Regions from separate parts of the Lysinibacillus fusiformis genome, predicted to be linked through region 3. Evidence: riboswitches for the same ligand, from Rfam matches in the RefSeq annotation. Region 3 holds a riboswitch; each other region holds the start of a gene.

Region 1 (5,660 bases), 1.2 Mb from region 3:
TAGGATTCATTGAGGGGAATTTTTACTTAGGGGGGCAGGTAGGTAATGAACGATTTAATAAAGCGAAAACTGGATATTTTACCGGATCAGCCTGGCTGCTATTTGATGAAGGATCGACAAGGGACAATCATTTATGTCGGTAAAGCAAAAGTTCTGAAAAACCGTGTACGCTCCTATTTTACTGGAACACATGAAGGAAAAACTCAAAGACTTGTAGGTGAAATAGAAGATTTTGAGTATATCGTGACATCATCTAATATTGAAGCACTTATTTTAGAGCTGAATCTCATCAAGTTACATGATCCAAAATATAATGTCATGTTAACGGATGATAAGACCTATCCATATTTAAAAATTACGAATGAAAAACATCCTCGTCTGATTACGACACGGAAGGTAAAAAAGGATAAGGCTAAATATTTTGGTCCTTATCCGAATGCCTATGCAGCGAGCGAAACGAAAAAACTATTGGATCGACTGTATCCGTTGCGCAAATGTGTACAATTACCCTCCAAGGTTTGCTTGTACTATCACATGGGGCAATGCTTAGCACCTTGTGTTAAGGAAATTGATGGTCAGGTTTATCAAGAGATGATTGAGGATATGACGAAGTTTCTCAATGGTGGTGTGGAGGCAGTTAAAAAAGAGCTTGAAGTTAAAATGCTTGCAGCCGCTGAAAACCTAGAATTTGAAAGAGCGAAGGAATTCCGAGATCAAATTGCTCATATTGATACGGTCATGCAGAAACAAAAAATAGTATCAAGTGATACTACAAATCGCGATGTATTTGGCTATGCCGTTGAAAAAGGGTGGATGTGTGTTCAGGTTTTCTTTGTGCGCCAAGGTAAACTGATTGAGCGTGATGTCTCGATTTTCCCGATCTATCAGGATGCAGAGGAAGAATTCTTAACATTTGTTGGGCGCTTTTATGAAAAGCCAGAGCATATTAAGCCAAAAGAAATTTTTATTCCACAAGCCATTGATGCAGCCATCTTAACGGAATTATTAGAGATCAAAGTCCTTACACCAAAAAGAGGACAAAAGAAGGAACTGGTTGAATTAGCAACCAAAAATGCCGAAATTGCTGTGGCAGCTAAATTCCAGCTAATAGAACGTCAGGAAGAACGTACGATTGGTGCTTGTGAGGCACTAGGTGAAGCAATGGGTATTAGTGCACCTTTACGAATTGAGGCTTTTGATAATAGTCATATGCATGGAACGGATGCAGTATCTGCCATGGTTGTTTTCATTGATGGGAAGCCTGCAAAAAAGGAATACCGAAAATATAAAACGCGTACAGCAGCCAAGCATGATGATTACGGTGCAATGCAGGAGGTTATACGTCGTCGATATATACGTGTTTTAAAGGAAGGTCTACCATTACCAGATTTAGTGTTAATTGATGGTGGTAAGGGGCAAATGGAAGTAGCCCGTGAAGTACTAGAAGATGAGCTTGGTCTTGTCATACCGATTGCTGGTTTAGCCAAGGATGACAAGCATAATACATCTCAGCTATTGTTTGGTGATCCGCCAGAGGTGATTGCCTTAAAACGTACAAGTGATGGCTTCTATTTATTACAACGAATTCAAGACGAAGTCCACCGCTTTGCTATTACCTTCTTGCGTCAACAGCATGAGAAGCATGCCATTCAATCTGTATTAGATCATATTGAAGGGGTAGGACCAAAACGTAAGCAACAGTTGCTTAAATATTTCGGATCAGTCAAAAAAATTCGAGAGGCGAGCGAGCTAACTTTACAGGAGGCAGGGATGCCCGCTAATTTAGCAAGCCAAATTTTTAGCTATTTTCAGCAAGAATCATTGTCAAAGGAATAGGCATGTGCTATGGTTATAAATAACATTGTTTTTAATGTTATGGAGAGCTAACTGGCGTGACTAGCTTATTTACGCTAAGGCTTAATGAATTGAATACATTCACTTTAAGGTGATGATAGAGGTGCAAGATTCAAGAGTAACACAATGGAGGATGGACAAGTCCAGAGATATTGTGTGAAAGGGGAGCTTGCCGAAGTCCAGCGTTGTTGTTTCCATTGCTGTACTGGTTTTGCATTTAAGAAATGTAAGACTGTCGATTCTAAACGTTTCGGAGAGCTATCACACATGCGCAAGTTACGATTATTGTACATGTTATAGGCAGCTTTCACGTTATGTGGAGGCTGCCTTTTAGTTTTTCTAGAAACGGTTTTGTCTCCTGTAATTAGGTGAAATACATGGACTGGAAGGGAGAATGAAAGAAATGGCTAAAATTGTGATGAAGTTTGGAGGAGCTGCATTAGCTTCTACTGAACAAATCCAACAGGCAGCTCGGAAAGCGATTGCTGAAAAGGACAGAGGATTTGATGTAGTGGTAGTTGTTGCAGCAATGGGACATACTGCCAAAGAAATGAAAATGATGGTACATCAACTAACTGACGATGCGTCAAAACGAGAATTAGATGCAGTTTTGTCTACAGGCTCTCAATTATCTAGTGCTTTATTTGCCATTGCCTTACAGGAAGCAGGCTATGAGGCTGTGTCTCTGACTGGATGGCAGGCAGGTATTCATACGGATGGTATGTATCAGCATGCGCGTATCGACTATATTGATGTTAGTCGAATCGAAGAACACTTTGCACAGGGGCAAATTGTAGTCATTGCTGGGGAACAAGGGGTTGACGAAGATCACAATATCACCATGCTTGGGAAAGGTGGAGCTGAAACGGCAGCTGTAGCGCTTGCCATCGCATTGGAAGCGGAGCGAGCTGATATGTATACAAATGTGGACGGTGTTTATACAGCAGATCCATGTTATGTGACACATGCCCAAAAGCTACAGGAAATTTCCTATGATGAAATGTTAGAATTATCTCATTTAGGATCTCATGTCATACATCCACGTGCGGTGGAGTTAGCAAAGAAATTTCAAATGCCTGTTATCATACGCTCAAGTTTAGTAGAGTCAGTAGGCACTTTATTGAAGGAGGAAGTGGAAATGGAAAAAAACTTAGTTGTTCGTGGCGTGGCCTTTGAATCAGATATTATTCGTTTAACAGTAGGGTATGATGCTTTATCTAATGCTTCATTAGCAGATATATTTACTATTCTTGCTGAGAACCGCATTAATGTAGATATTATTGTTCAAGCCATTATTGATGGGCTGAAACCAACTGTTTCGTTTTCCATTTTAAAAGAGGAATTTGCAGAAGCATTACGTGTTCTAGAAGATAGTAAATTATCACTCGGATTTAGTTTTGCAGACTTCGAAATAGGGTTAGCGAAAGTTTCCATTATTGGTTCAGGCATGGCCTCTAATCCAGGTGTTGCTGCTCGTATGTTTGATCGGTTGCGTCGTGAAAATATCCCTGTGAAAATGGTGAGTACTTCTGAAATAAAAGTTTCTGTTGTTGTACCACAGGATGATATGATCCAAGCAGCTAATGCACTGCATGATGAGTTTAATTTAGAGCAAGCACTTTACATATAATAATAGAAGAAACAGCATTTTATGTAATTGTCCGAAATTAAAGGAAGAAAAAAGAAGGATTGTCATCCCGTTAGGGGGAGACAATCCTTTTTATTACTCTGAGGGAATGGTATTCATAATACGTTCTTTGACGTCCCATTTGACTGTAAACATGACGTATTGTTGCTTTTCTCGCTTTTCATTATAGCATTCTGTAAGGTAGCCTTTAGCTAGTTGAATTTGCTCTGCTATAAATCCTGCTTCAAGTTTAAAGCTACGTTGTTTAATTTGCAGAATTTCAGGGTCGTTTGTCAACTGGAAAATGCGTCCATCCTTTGATTCCTTCATAAGCTCTAATGTACCCCAGCAGGCATCTGCGAAAAATGCGATAAGTTCATCTTGACTTTTACATGGGAACTTGCGAGCAAGCTCTTTACCTGCCCAATAAAGGACATCATCTTCATGTTTACCGAGTATAGAAGATAGAATATGATCACGAATGATCTCATAGCCAAATGATGAGATTGTAGGAGATGGAGTGTTTAACATTGTTATCCTTCTTTCTTAGAATTTTCTTAAAATTTAACGGTAATAAAGTAATGATAGATTTTTCGAGAAAAAACGACGCATCATGTACTAGATTAGTTCTTTAATAAGCTCTATGAAAAACTCCGAGTTGCCTTGACGCTCGTAGCTCTTGAGAGTACAATAAACATGTCATAATATTGTACCATGATGAAATACACAGTCAATGAAGTATCATTTACAAAATGATGACTTCTTTTGTTGTGCTATTTTAAGTACTAAGGGGGGTAACAGTCTTGTCGAAAGATCGAGAGTTTTTATGGCGTCGCTTACATTCTCTACTTGGGATCATTCCAGTAGGTCTGTTTTTAACGATGCACCTGTTCATTAACTTTACAGCAACAGGCGGGGCAGAAAGTTACAACGATGCTACCGCAGTAATGGAAAAGATTCCATTCCTTATCCTAGTTGAATGGATTGTCATCTATATTCCATTAATGTTCCACGCATTCTATGGTGTCTACATTGCATTCACTGCTACACCAAACACAGGACGTTTCAGCACGTACCGTAACTGGATGTTCTCTTTACAACGTTTTACTGGTGTATTCTTAGTGATATTCATCGCATGGCATATTTTCCAAACTCGTATTCAAAAAGCACTTGGCACACACGTTGATTACGACATGATGGCGAATATCGTTGCTAATCCATTCATGCTTGGATTCTACATTGTTGGTATTTTATCAGCAACTTTCCACTTATCTAACGGTTTATGGGCATTCCTAGTAAGCTGGGGTATTACACAATCTCCTCAGTCTCAAAAGATTGCTACTTACGTAACAAACATTATTTTCGTAATTCTAAGTGTAGTTGGTGTGGCAGCTATTTTAGCTTTCGTATAATTCAATAGAAGCTACGATAGAGCACATGCAATCATTGCAATTTTTTAAGAGGAGTGAGAAATAATCATGGCGAAAAGCAAAATAATTGTTGTCGGCGGTGGTCTTGCCGGTCTGATGGCAACGATTAAAGCAGCTGAAGTTGGTACTGAAGTTGATTTATTCTCATTAGTTCCTGTAAAACGCTCACACTCTGTTTGTGCGCAAGGCGGAATTAATGGTGCGGTAAATACAAAAGGTGAAGGGGATTCTCCATGGATTCACTTTGATGATACAGTATATGGTGGGGACTTCTTAGCGAACCAACCACCAGTAAAAGGTATGTGTGACGCAGCACCTGGCATTATCCACTTAATGGACCGTATGGGTGTTATGTTCAACCGTACACCAGAAGGACTTTTAGATTTCCGTCGTTTTGGTGGTACTTTAATGCACCGTACAGCTTTCTCTGGTGCAACAACTGGTCAACAATTACTATATGCGCTAGATGAGCAAGTTCGTTCTCATGAAGTAGCTGGTTTAGTAAATAAATATGAACACTGGGAATTCCTTGGTGTTATTATCGATGAAGACGGCGTTTGCCGTGGTATCGTAGCGCAAGATATGCGTACAGAAGAAATTAAATCATTCCGTGCAGACGCTGTTATTATGGCGACTGGTGGCCCTGGTATTATCTTCGGTAAAACAACAAACTCTGTTATTAACACAGGTTCTGCTGCTTCTATCGTTTATCAACAAGGTGCTTCATATGCGAATGGTGAATTCATTCA
Region 2 (5,660 bases), 2.1 Mb from region 3:
GTTAGACCAGCAAATCCCGAATATCCCATGGAGACAATTGACGACACCTTATGGTAGAGGAACAACCATCCCTCAGCTGATTGAACAGGAGCAATATCCACAGCTAGCTGAGTTAATTGAACATCAAGGTACACTATGGCAGGTGACACCCTGGGTTTTGCTGCTCCTTTTAAAAAAGCTAGCTAGTAAAAATACGGAGGATGTCTCCTTACAAGAATTACAGTTATATTTGGCTGTGGCACATGCTATTACAAAGGATTATCTAGACTCAGCCAATACTGTTGAAACCATGCAGGAGCTATTAGATACTAACTATTTATGGTCAGAAAATGAGGACAATGATGAGCAGGAGTGGGAGGAAGAAACGCCAAAGGGCTATGGGCAGCAAGCTTTTGTAGGCTATTATTATTTTAGTTATTTACTCCTACAAGAGGCTATTCCTATTTTTTCTGCTATGACAGTTCATAGTAATGAAGCAAAAGAATGTCTTGCAGAATTGCTAACATTACTACAGCAAGCTGACCATTAAACAATGCGTAAACGTATACACCATATAGAAATAAAGCAGATGGGGAACCTGAACCATCTGCTTTATTTATTAATGCACATATTCATCCTTGGAGGCTCTCATTGAGCAAAAGAAGAGTAATATTGCCACAACGACAAAGAGCCATCCCGCAATATTCCAGCCACCAAAGAAATCATGCAAGTAGCCAAAAAGAATAGGACCAATTGCGGCAAATAAATAACCCAAAGATTGTGCAAAGCCTGATAAATCAGCTGCCTCAAATGCAGTACGAGTGCGGAGAGTGAAGAACATCATTGCTAGGGCGAATGAAGAACCTCCTGCTAACCCTAGAAGGACCATCCACAGTACACCAAGACTAGTCCATTCCATGACAACACCAACAAAGCCTACTAAATAGAAGGATGTAAACATCAATACAAGGGGGCGTTGTGAAGTCATTTTACCTGCAATTATAGGCACAGCCAAAGCCATTGGTACTTGTGAGAATTGCATGATGGAAAACATCCAACCGGCCTTGTCAGGAGCTAGTCCTTGGGCAATATAGATCTCGGGAATCCAAGCTGCAGTCGTGTAGAATAATAAAGACTGTAACCCCATTGCGCCTGTGACAGCCCAAGTAACAGGTGATTTCCATAAAGGTGTACCTGTCTTTTTAGATGTAGTAACTGGTTCGGGTTTATTTGATTTTAATTGAGGTATCCAAATTAAGATTGTAACGAGAACGAGTACGAGTGCAATGGACAGCGCACCTTGCCAGCCTAACGATGAATTGGCTATAGGATAGCTAATACCAGCACCAAGACCAGCAGTTAAATTCATGGACATGGTGAAAAAGGCCATCAATAAACCGACATGGTATGGAAATTTTAATTTTAATAATCCTGGAATAAGTACATTTCCAAAAGAAATGGCTACGCCAATTAGCACAGTACCTAATAGAAGTAACTCTGTTGTACCGAGTGAACGTAGGACAATCCCAAAGGCCAATAGAAAAGTTGATAAAAATAATGTTAGCTCAAGCCCTAGTTTGCGTGCTACAACTGGTGCAAATGGAGATATAATAGCAAAAGCAAGCAATGGAATCGTTGTTAGAAAGCCTGCCAATACATTAGATATCCCAAGATCTTCACGGATAAAGGATATAATTGGGCCAACAACAGTTAGTGGCATTCGTAATGTAGAGGCTATAAAGATAACTCCGAAAACTAAAAGTAAGGTTGTTCCTTTCCAGCTAATTTTTTTACTAGGATAACTAGCGGAATGATCATTTGTAGTCAAAATAAAATCCCCCCTAATCATAACCATTCTAATTGAACTACTATAACACTTTATCACACTATTAAAAATAGTAGAAGATTCATAAAATACAGAACATTTTCCGTTATATTGAAATGTCTATGGTCTTATGTTAGTATAATAAACATCATAAATTTAATAATTATATGCCTCATGTTTGTATTGAGGTAGAGGTCGCGATATTTATAAGTATGCTAATTGAAATGACAAGCATTGATGAAATTAGCTGAAAGGAAATATTGCCGAAGTGTGAGGGGACTTGAAAACCTCATGCTGGGGCTGTCTCCGAAAGGAACAGAACTGTCACGTTTGCACAACGTGTTGAGCTATCATGTAGGAAAAACTGAGGATTAACGTAGCCATCACAGTGTATATGTGATGGCATTTTTTTGCCTCATAAATAGGAAGGAAGCTATATCGTGAGTGAAATAAAAGTAAATCAGCTTGGTCATAAAGCACCGAAGCTGAAAAAAGAATTAAAAAGCCGCCATATTACAATGATTTCTTTAGGCGGTACTATCGGTACGGGGCTATTTTTAGCCAGTGGTGGTGCTATTGCACAGGCAGGACCTGGAGGTGCATTGCTGGCCTATGCCTTAATCGGTATTATGGTGTATTTTTTAATGACGAGTTTAGGAGAAATGGCTGCGTATATGCCATCATCAGGTTCATTTAGTACCTACGCAACCAAATTTGTAGATCCTGCTTTAGGATTTGCATTAGGCTGGAACTATTGGTATAACTGGGCAATCACAATTGCTGCAGAAATCGCTGCCGTGTCATTAATTATGAAATATTGGTTCCCGGATAGCTCATCAGCACTTTGGACAGTATTATTTATTGTTGTAGTACTGACGTTTAATTTACTATCCGTGAAAAGTTATGGTGAAAGTGAATATTGGTTTGCCATGATTAAGGTAGTAACGGTCATCGTTTTTATTATCATTAGCTTACTAATGATTTTTGGTATTTTAGGTGGGCAGGCTCCTGTAGGTTTCACTAATTTCTTTATTAGTGATGGGCCATTCCATGGTGGCTTCCTTGCTACATTTGGTATTTTCCTAGCTGCTGGATTTTCATTTCAAGGGACAGAATTACTTGGAATTACAGCTGGTGAAACAGATGATCCTGGTAAAAATATTCCGAAGGCTGTTAAATCTGTATTTTGGCGTATTCTTTTGTTTTATATTTTAGCGATTGGTGCAATTGGGATGCTGATTCCATTCACAGATGAACGTTTATTATCAGAAGATATCGCAGTATCACCGTTTACACTAGTGTTTGACCGCCTAGGTATTGCCTTTGCTGCTTCATTAATGAATGCCATTATTTTAACGGCTATGCTGTCAGCAGGAAATTCAGGCCTATATGCATCTTCTCGTATGCTATGGCAATTAGCGGTGGATGGACATGCACCTAAATTTTTCGCAAAGCTAAGTCGTCGAGGTATTCCGATTTATGCACTGATGGCAACATTAGCTGTAGGCTGTTTAGCATTTTTAGCATCATTCTTTGGTGATGGAGTGGTTTATATCTGGCTATTAAATGCCTCTGGAATGTCAGGCTTTATTGCATGGCTGGGTATTGCATTTAGTCATTATCGTTTCCGCCGAGCGTTTGATGCACAGGGCTTAGATCCAAAGTTATTACCTTATAAAGCCAAATTATATCCGTTTGGACCATTATTTGCTTTTACCGTTTGTATGATCGTAGTCATTGGACAAAATTACACAGCCTTTACAGGTGATAAAATTGATTGGTATGGCATCCTTGTTTCGTATATTGGGATTCCACTATTTTTAGCACTATGGTTTGGCTATAAAATAAAGCACAAAACCAAAATGCTGCCACTTAAAGATTGTGATTTAAAAGTTGAAGATTAAATAATAGAGCTGTTCTGTAAACCAAAGAGTGATGGGTTTATAGGACAGCTCTTTTTCAACAATCATGAACAAAATCTCTCAAAATAAACATCATAAATATGGTAATGTAATATAGATATGGAAATTTAGAGTTGGCAGGGAGAGGTGCATGATAGTGCAAAAGCATATTTTACTCGTAGAAGATGATGAAGCCATTCGCGAAATGGTCGATAATTACTTAACAATGGAAGGTTTCTCTGTCACAACAGTGACCAATGGCGAAGAAGCATTACAAAGTTGTTTAGAAAATACCTTTGATTTAGTCATCCTAGATATTATGATTCCTAAACTAAATGGATTAGAAGTATTAAAGATTATTCGAGAGCAGGCAGCACTTCCTATCATTATTATGTCTGCAAAAGACAGCGATGTTGATAAAGCATTGGGCTTAGGATTAGGAGCAGATGATTATATTGCTAAACCCTTTTCTATGCTAGAATTTTCGGCACGTGTAAAGGCTGTTATCAGAAGAGCTACAAAATACTCTAGTCAGGATAACCAAAAGCAAGATGTCCTAGAAATTGATAATTTAAAGATAGATATTGTTAATTACTCAATAGCAAAGAACGGGCAAGAGGTAAAGCTGACATCAAAGGAATTTTCTATTTTAAAGTTGTTTGTGACAAATCGTCATCGGGTTTTTACCAAAGAGCAAATTTATCAGATGATATGGAAAGATGCTTACTACGGCGATGAAAATATTATAAATGTACATATAAGAAGACTACGAGAAAAAATAGAAGATGACCCGTCAAATCCTCTATATATTAAAACCCTATGGGGAATCGGCTATAAGTTTGAGGGTTAAGAATATGATGATATTTCTATTACTAATAGTGGTATTGCTAATCGGGATTATTATTTTTCAATGGAAAGTCAAAAAGGAACAAGATCGCACTATCCAATACACGCATAGAAAATTACAAGTAATTGTGAATGAACAGACTTATGAAAAGATTTTAGTAGCAACTACAAATTCAGAAATTCAACAGTTACTTATTACAATGAATACCGTACTAGATCAGCATCAAAAAATCCAAGCAACACATCAGAAAATGGAAAATTCCATGAAAAAGATGTTGGCAAACATTTCGCATGATCTTAAAACGCCTTTAACGGTTGTATTAGGCTATATTGAGATGCTTCAACTTCAGAGCTCGATTAGTGAGGAGGAACGCCAACGATTACTTACGGGTGTTCATGCTAAAACTTTAGAAGTATTAAAAATTATTCATACATTTTTTGATCTGGCGAAATTAGAGGCTGGAGATACAGATTATCCAATCACTAAAATCAATGTCAGTGAAATCTGTCGTAAAAATATATTATCTTTTTATGATCTGGTTACTTCAATGGGATTAGATATTAAGATTGATATCCCAGAGCGCCCTATGTATGCACTCGGTAATGAAGAAGCATTAGATAGAGCCTTAAACAATCTACTGTCTAATGCTATTGCATATGGAGCAGATGGCCATGTCCTTGGAATTACCGTAAGAAATGATGAAGCCAATATTGATATTGATGTGTGGGATTGTGGCAAGGGCATTGATGAATATCATATCGATAGCGTTTTTGAAAGGATGTATACACTAGAGGATTCTCGAAATAAATCCTTCCAAGGTAGTGGTTTGGGACTAACGATTACAAAGCGACTAGTAGAAATAATGAATGGCTCCATTCGGTTATCGAGTATTCCCTATGAAAAAACCATTTTTACCATTTCGTTAAAACGAATGATGTATTGAATCATTTATGCTTGTAGAGCTTTAATGCTTTGCAGGCTTTTTTACTTAAGAAATTTGTAAGAATGCAGTAATAAAATAGAGAGTTTCATTTTTTATAATGAACGTAGTCACAATTGAGGGAGAGAATTACATGACATACATTGTAAAAACAAACCAGCTTACGAA
Region 3 (5,660 bases):
ACTCTCCACTGACTGAAGCTGGGGTAGTAGGCTTTGAGTACGGTTACAATCTAGAAAACAGCCATGTACTAACAGTATGGGAAGCACAATTCGGTGACTTTGCGAATATGGCACAAGTGATGTTTGATAACTTTATTTCAGGGGCACGCTCTAAATGGGGTCAAAAATCTGGCCTCGTTATCCTATTACCTCATGGTTATGAAGGTCAAGGTCCAGAGCACTCTTCAAGCCGTATGGAACGCTATTTACAAATGTCAGCTGAAAATAACTGGTTTGTAGCGAACTGTTCAAATGCAGGAAACTACTACCACTTATTACGCCGTCAAGCAGCATTATTAGGTACAGAAGGGGTACGTCCACTTGTAGTCGTATCACCAAAATCATTATTACGTCACCCATTAGCTGCGGCGAATGCTGAGCAATTAGCAAATGGTTCATTCCAAGAAGTGATTGAACAACCAGGCTTAGGCGCTAAACCAGAAGCTGTAGAGCGCATCGTTTTAGGTACTGGTAAAGTGATGATCGACATAGCAGAGCGCGTGAAAGACGGCGAAGGCTTCGATCACCTACACATTATCCGTGTAGAACAACTTTACCCATTCCCAAAAGAGCAAGTTGCTGGTATCATTGCTAAGTATCCTAATGTGAAAGAGATCGTTTGGGTACAAGAAGAACCTAAAAACCAAGGCTCATGGAATTATGCACTAGAAACATTATATGCACTTTCAGAAGGTAAAAAGCTTCGCTATGTAGGTCGTCCTGCAATGAGCTCAACTTCTGAAGGAGATGCAGATTCTCATAAAGCAGCACAAGCAGCTCTTGTTGAAGAAGCGGTTGCTGAGTCAGTAAAGGTTAAATAATCACATATCAATTTTTGAAACTGGGCTACTTGCCCTTAAGCAGTAGCCCTTCTATGTGCGTCATGCACGTTAATCAAAGGAGGAAATGAAAGTGGCTGAAATTAAAGTCCCTGAATTAGCAGAATCGATTACAGAAGGTAGTATCGCACAGTGGGTAAAAAAAGTGGGCGATCGCGTTGAAAAAGGTGAATTCATCGTTGAACTTGAAACAGATAAAGTAAACGCTGAGATCATTTCTGAAGAAGCAGGTGTATTAACACAAATTTTAGCTGAAGAAGGCGATACTGTACTAGTTGGTCAAGTTATCGCAGTAGTAGAAGCAGGCGAAGGCGCAGCAGCAGCTCCAGCGGCAGCACCAACTGAAGCAGCTCCAGCTCCGGCAGCGCCACAAGCAGCACCTGCACCAGTAGCAGCGGCTCCAGTAGTAGAAGAAACTTCTGGTGAACGTGTAGTTGCATCGCCAGCAGCACGTCGTCTTGCACGTGAAAAAGGTATTGACCTTGCAGCGGTATCTCCAGTAGATCCACAAGGACGCGTACGTGTACAAGATGTAGCAGCACATGGTACAGCACCAGCTGTAGCACCAGTAGCAGCACCTACATCAGTAGCAACTTCAGGTGGCCCAGTAGTATTCACACCAGCAGCTAATTCTGACCGTGTAACAATTGAAAAAATGAGCCGTCGTCGTCAAACAATTGCAAAACGTTTATTAGAAGTGAAACAATCAACAGCAATGTTAACAACATTCAACGAAATTGACATGACAAACATCATGGCACTTCGTAAACGTAAACAAGAAGAGTTTGTGAAAGCAAACGACATCAAACTTGGTTTCATGTCATTCTTTACAAAAGCTGTTGTTGCAGCACTGAAAAAATATCCATACGTAAACGCTCAAATCTCTGGCGATGAAATTCATTTAAATAACTTCTTTGATATCGGTATTGCTGTATCAACTGAAGAAGGTTTAGTCGTACCAGTTGTACGCGATGCAAATAGCAAAAACTTCGCTGAAATCGAAAAAGATATCGCTAACTTAGCGACAAAAGCTCGTGATAAAAAATTAGGCCTAAATGACATGGCTGGTGGATCATTCACAATCACAAACGGTGGTGTATTCGGTTCATTAATGTCAACACCAATTATGAACGGTACGCAAGCTGGTATTTTAGGTATGCACTCAATTGTTAACCGTCCAGTTGGCGTAAATGGTGAAGTTCAAATCCGTCCAATGATGTATGTAGCACTTTCTTACGATCACCGTATCATCGATGGAAAAGATTCTGTAGGATTCTTAAAAACAGTTAAAGAATTGATCGAAAATCCTGAAGATTTATTATTAAATTCATAATGCCATTAAACCCTGCGAACAATGTTCAGCAGGGTTTTTTTGTGCATGACGAAAGGTTTTGACCGATTCTATTTTGAAAGAGTACGAATGTTATATCGTTTAGAGGAGCCAAAAGAAATAAACGCAACTTTTCTCACAGAGAGTACATGCGCTCTAATAAAAATTTGTTGTAATTTTCGGAAATATCGATGAAAGCTCAACGATTTAAAATGGATAGAGAACGCACAATACCCTAATATTGTCATTAGTCAGAAAAATGTTAAAACTGTCTTGACGAACATATTAGTTTTATAGTAGTATCTAAATATCAATTAAATAAACAAACCTCACGAATTTTTACCAGTGAGGTAGAGGCGCGGTATTTATTAGTTCATTGTAGAGTTCAAGCAAGCGAAGACGCAATGAAGAAGGAAATATCGCCGAAGTATAAAAGGAGCTCGTACTTTTATACTGGGTCTGCAGTGAATAAGTGCAGGACTGTCCTAGTAAATGGATTTCCAGATTTACTAGGTTGTGCTATCTCGGAAACATGGAAATTATAGTGAGGATTTGGGCAACTGTCATAAAAGGTAAGACCTAAGTTCAATATACTTAGGTCTTTTTTAGTACAGTTGTCTTATTTTTTTACAGAAAAGGGGAGTTTTTCATGAAAAGAAAATGGTTGTTAGTAATGATCTCTATCATGACGGTAATTGTGCTAGCTGCATGTGGCACAAGTGACAAAAAAGAGGGCGGTTCAGGTGATGCTGGAGCTGACAAAGAAGAAGGCGGCGGTGAATTCCGAATTGGAATGGAGGCTGGCTACCCACCGTTCAACTGGACACAGCAAGACGATGCGAATGGCGCTGTGAAAATAGCGGATAATGCAGAGTATGCAGGCGGCTATGATGTACAAATGGCGAAAAAAATCGCTGAAGGTTTAGGCAAAGAGTTAGTCATAGTTAAAATGGAGTGGGACGGATTAGTGCCAGCGCTACAATCGAACAAAATTGATGCGATTATCGCAGGGATGTCACCAACAGAAGAACGTAAGAAAACGATTGATTTTACAGAAAACTATTACACTTCTGATTTTGTGATGGTTATTAAAAAAGGTAGTAAATATGAAGATGCAAAATCAATTCAAGATTTCTCAGGTGCTAAAATTACATCACAATTAAATACATCAAACTACACAGTGATTGATCAAATCAAAGGCGTAGAAAAACAAACGGCAATGGAAAGCTTCCCAGCAATGCGTGTGGCTTTAGAAGCAGGTAAAATTGATGGCTATGTAGCTGAACGTCCAGAGGGTATTTCTGCTGCTGCTGCCAACGATAAGTTCACATATGTAGCATTTGAAGAAGGCTTTGATACAGATCCATCAAATACTTCAATTGCTGTAGGCTTACGTAAGGACGACGCAAATCGTGAAAAAATCAATGAAGTCCTAAAAGGCATTTCGGAAGACGATCGTCAAGCGATTATGGAAGAAGCTATTTCGCAACAACCAGCAGCACAATAATGACAAGGCACGGGCTAGTTGCTAGTCCGTGCATGATCATTTCATCATTATCAAAATGAGAACCTCTCTACATAATGATAATGTCCTAGCGTGACAAAACATAGAATGGTAGAAAGAGCTAGGACACAAAAGATATAAGCAAGCAAGATGACATTGTTAGGAGGAACATCATGAGTCTTGAATGGATACTTTCAATTATTGAAAACAACTGGCAAATGTTTTTACGAGGTGCGTATTATACGTTACTGATTTCGAGTATTAGTACAATTATTGGTGCATTTATCGGATTTTTCATCGGAATTATGCATACGATTCCAGTTCGTAAAAAAGGTGTGAAATTTTATAGCTTAAAGCTCATTAATTTTATACTGACATGCTATGTTGAATTTTTCCGTGGTACACCAATGATTGTACAGGCTATGGTTGTCTACTACGGATTAGATATCGCATTCGGTATCGATATGCACTTTATTACAGCAGGTATTTTAGTCGTTTCCCTCAATACAGGGGCATACATGGCAGAAATTGTTCGTGGCGGTATTGTATCGATTGATAATGGTCAATACGAGGCAGCATCAGCAATTGGTATGAATCACTTCCAAATTATGATTCACGTTGTCTTACCACAAGTAGCGCGTAACGTCTTACCAGCGACTGGTAACCAATTAATTATGAATATTAAAGATACAGCCGTTTTAAATGTCATTGGGGTAACGGAATTATTCTTCCAAACTAAATCAATTTCAGGTAACAACTTCCGCTATTTCGAATCATTCTTTGTTGCATGTATTCTTTATTTCATCATGACATTTACCGCATCACGCATTCTTCTTTACGTTGAAAAACGTTTAGATGGACCTGATGCCTATCAAAAAGAACAAAAAGAAGCCGTATAGGGGGACGCACAAATGGCAGTCATTAAAATCGAACATTTAAGTAAATCATTTGGACGTAACCAAGTGTTAAAAGATGTGAATTTCCAAGTGGAAAAAGGGGAGGTAGTTTGTTTAATTGGCTCCTCTGGCTCTGGTAAATCCACACTGCTTCGTTGCATTAATTTATTAGAAACACCAAGTGGCGGTCAAATTATTTATAAAGGGGAAGACATCTTAGATGAAAAGCACAATATTCAAGAATATCGTACACATCTAGGCATGGTGTTCCAGCAGTTCAATTTATTTAACAACCACAACGTCATAAGTAATTGCACAGTGGGCCAAGTCAAAGTGTTAAAACGTTCGAAAAAAGAAGCAGAAGAAACGGCGCTTAAATATTTGAAAATCGTTGGCATGGATCAATATGTGAATGCCAAGCCGCGTCAGCTTTCAGGCGGACAAAAGCAGCGTGTGGCCATCGCTCGCGCCTTATCGATGAATCCAGATGTAATGCTATTTGATGAGCCAACATCCGCATTAGACCCAGAAATGGTGGGTGAGGTATTAAAGGTGATGCGTCAGCTAGCAGATGAGGGCAATACGATGCTCATCGTGACACATGAGATGGAATTTGCCAAAGAAGTGGCAGATCGTGTTGTCTTTATGGATAAAGGCGTAATTGTCGAAGAAGGCCCTCCAGCACAAGTGTTAGTTAATCCATTACATGAACGTACGAAGGAATTTTTAAAGCGTACTTTAAAATAAGCACAAAAAAGGTGAGTCCAACCAGTTGGACTCACTTATTTTCTAGAATTCCATTCTGCATAAAGCACAAAGCAGATTGCGAATGCTACAGCAATGATAAAAAACCATTGCGGAACACCACCAAAACTCATCATAACACCTCAAATTTTCATTTTTTTTGGATAGAATAGGTATAGTATTTCTTTTTTCTCCACAAAAGACCAAAAATATTATAGAATAAGCAATAGACATTAGCTTTTGCTAGTAAAGAGAGGTAGAGAGAATATGTTACATTTAAAATGGAAAGATGCGCCAACATTACGAAC

The links. A riboswitch is a leader RNA that binds a small molecule or an ion and turns the genes downstream of it on or off. The one in region 3 is predicted to bind lysine.
Positions count from the first base shown of each region.
Region 1: it holds a riboswitch for lysine, as region 3 does, so the genes downstream of both, JTI58_RS01890 (aspartate kinase) here and JTI58_RS20740 (transporter substrate-binding domain-containing protein) in region 3, are expected to answer to the same signal.
Region 2: it holds a riboswitch for lysine, as region 3 does, so the genes downstream of both, JTI58_RS10300 (amino acid permease) here and JTI58_RS20740 (transporter substrate-binding domain-containing protein) in region 3, are expected to answer to the same signal.

Region 1 covers NZ_CP070490.1:374,883-380,542, reverse strand. The annotation lists gene uvrC (excinuclease ABC subunit UvrC) at 46-1,836, shown strand; lysine riboswitch at 1,945-2,123, shown strand; gene JTI58_RS01890 (aspartate kinase) at 2,258-3,484, shown strand; gene JTI58_RS01885 (YslB family protein) at 3,578-4,012, opposite strand; gene JTI58_RS01880 (succinate dehydrogenase cytochrome b558 subunit) at 4,285-4,893, shown strand; gene sdhA (succinate dehydrogenase flavoprotein subunit) at 4,960-5,660, shown strand, end outside.
Region 2 covers NZ_CP070490.1:2,089,144-2,094,803, forward strand. The annotation lists gene JTI58_RS10290 (hypothetical protein) at 1-529, shown strand, start outside; gene JTI58_RS10295 (CynX/NimT family MFS transporter) at 599-1,807, opposite strand; lysine riboswitch at 1,986-2,162, shown strand; gene JTI58_RS10300 (amino acid permease) at 2,245-3,708, shown strand; gene JTI58_RS10305 (response regulator transcription factor) at 3,863-4,555, shown strand; gene JTI58_RS10310 (sensor histidine kinase) at 4,560-5,495, shown strand; gene JTI58_RS10315 (ABC transporter ATP-binding protein) at 5,626-5,660, shown strand, end outside.
Region 3 covers NZ_CP070490.1:4,217,678-4,223,337, forward strand. The annotation lists gene JTI58_RS20730 (2-oxoglutarate dehydrogenase E1 component) at 1-860, shown strand, start outside; gene odhB (2-oxoglutarate dehydrogenase complex dihydrolipoyllysine-residue succinyltransferase) at 952-2,211, shown strand; lysine riboswitch at 2,552-2,738, shown strand; gene JTI58_RS20740 (transporter substrate-binding domain-containing protein) at 2,858-3,715, shown strand; gene JTI58_RS20745 (amino acid ABC transporter permease) at 3,886-4,611, shown strand; gene JTI58_RS20750 (amino acid ABC transporter ATP-binding protein) at 4,624-5,355, shown strand; gene JTI58_RS20755 (DUF6501 family protein) at 5,620-5,660, shown strand, end outside.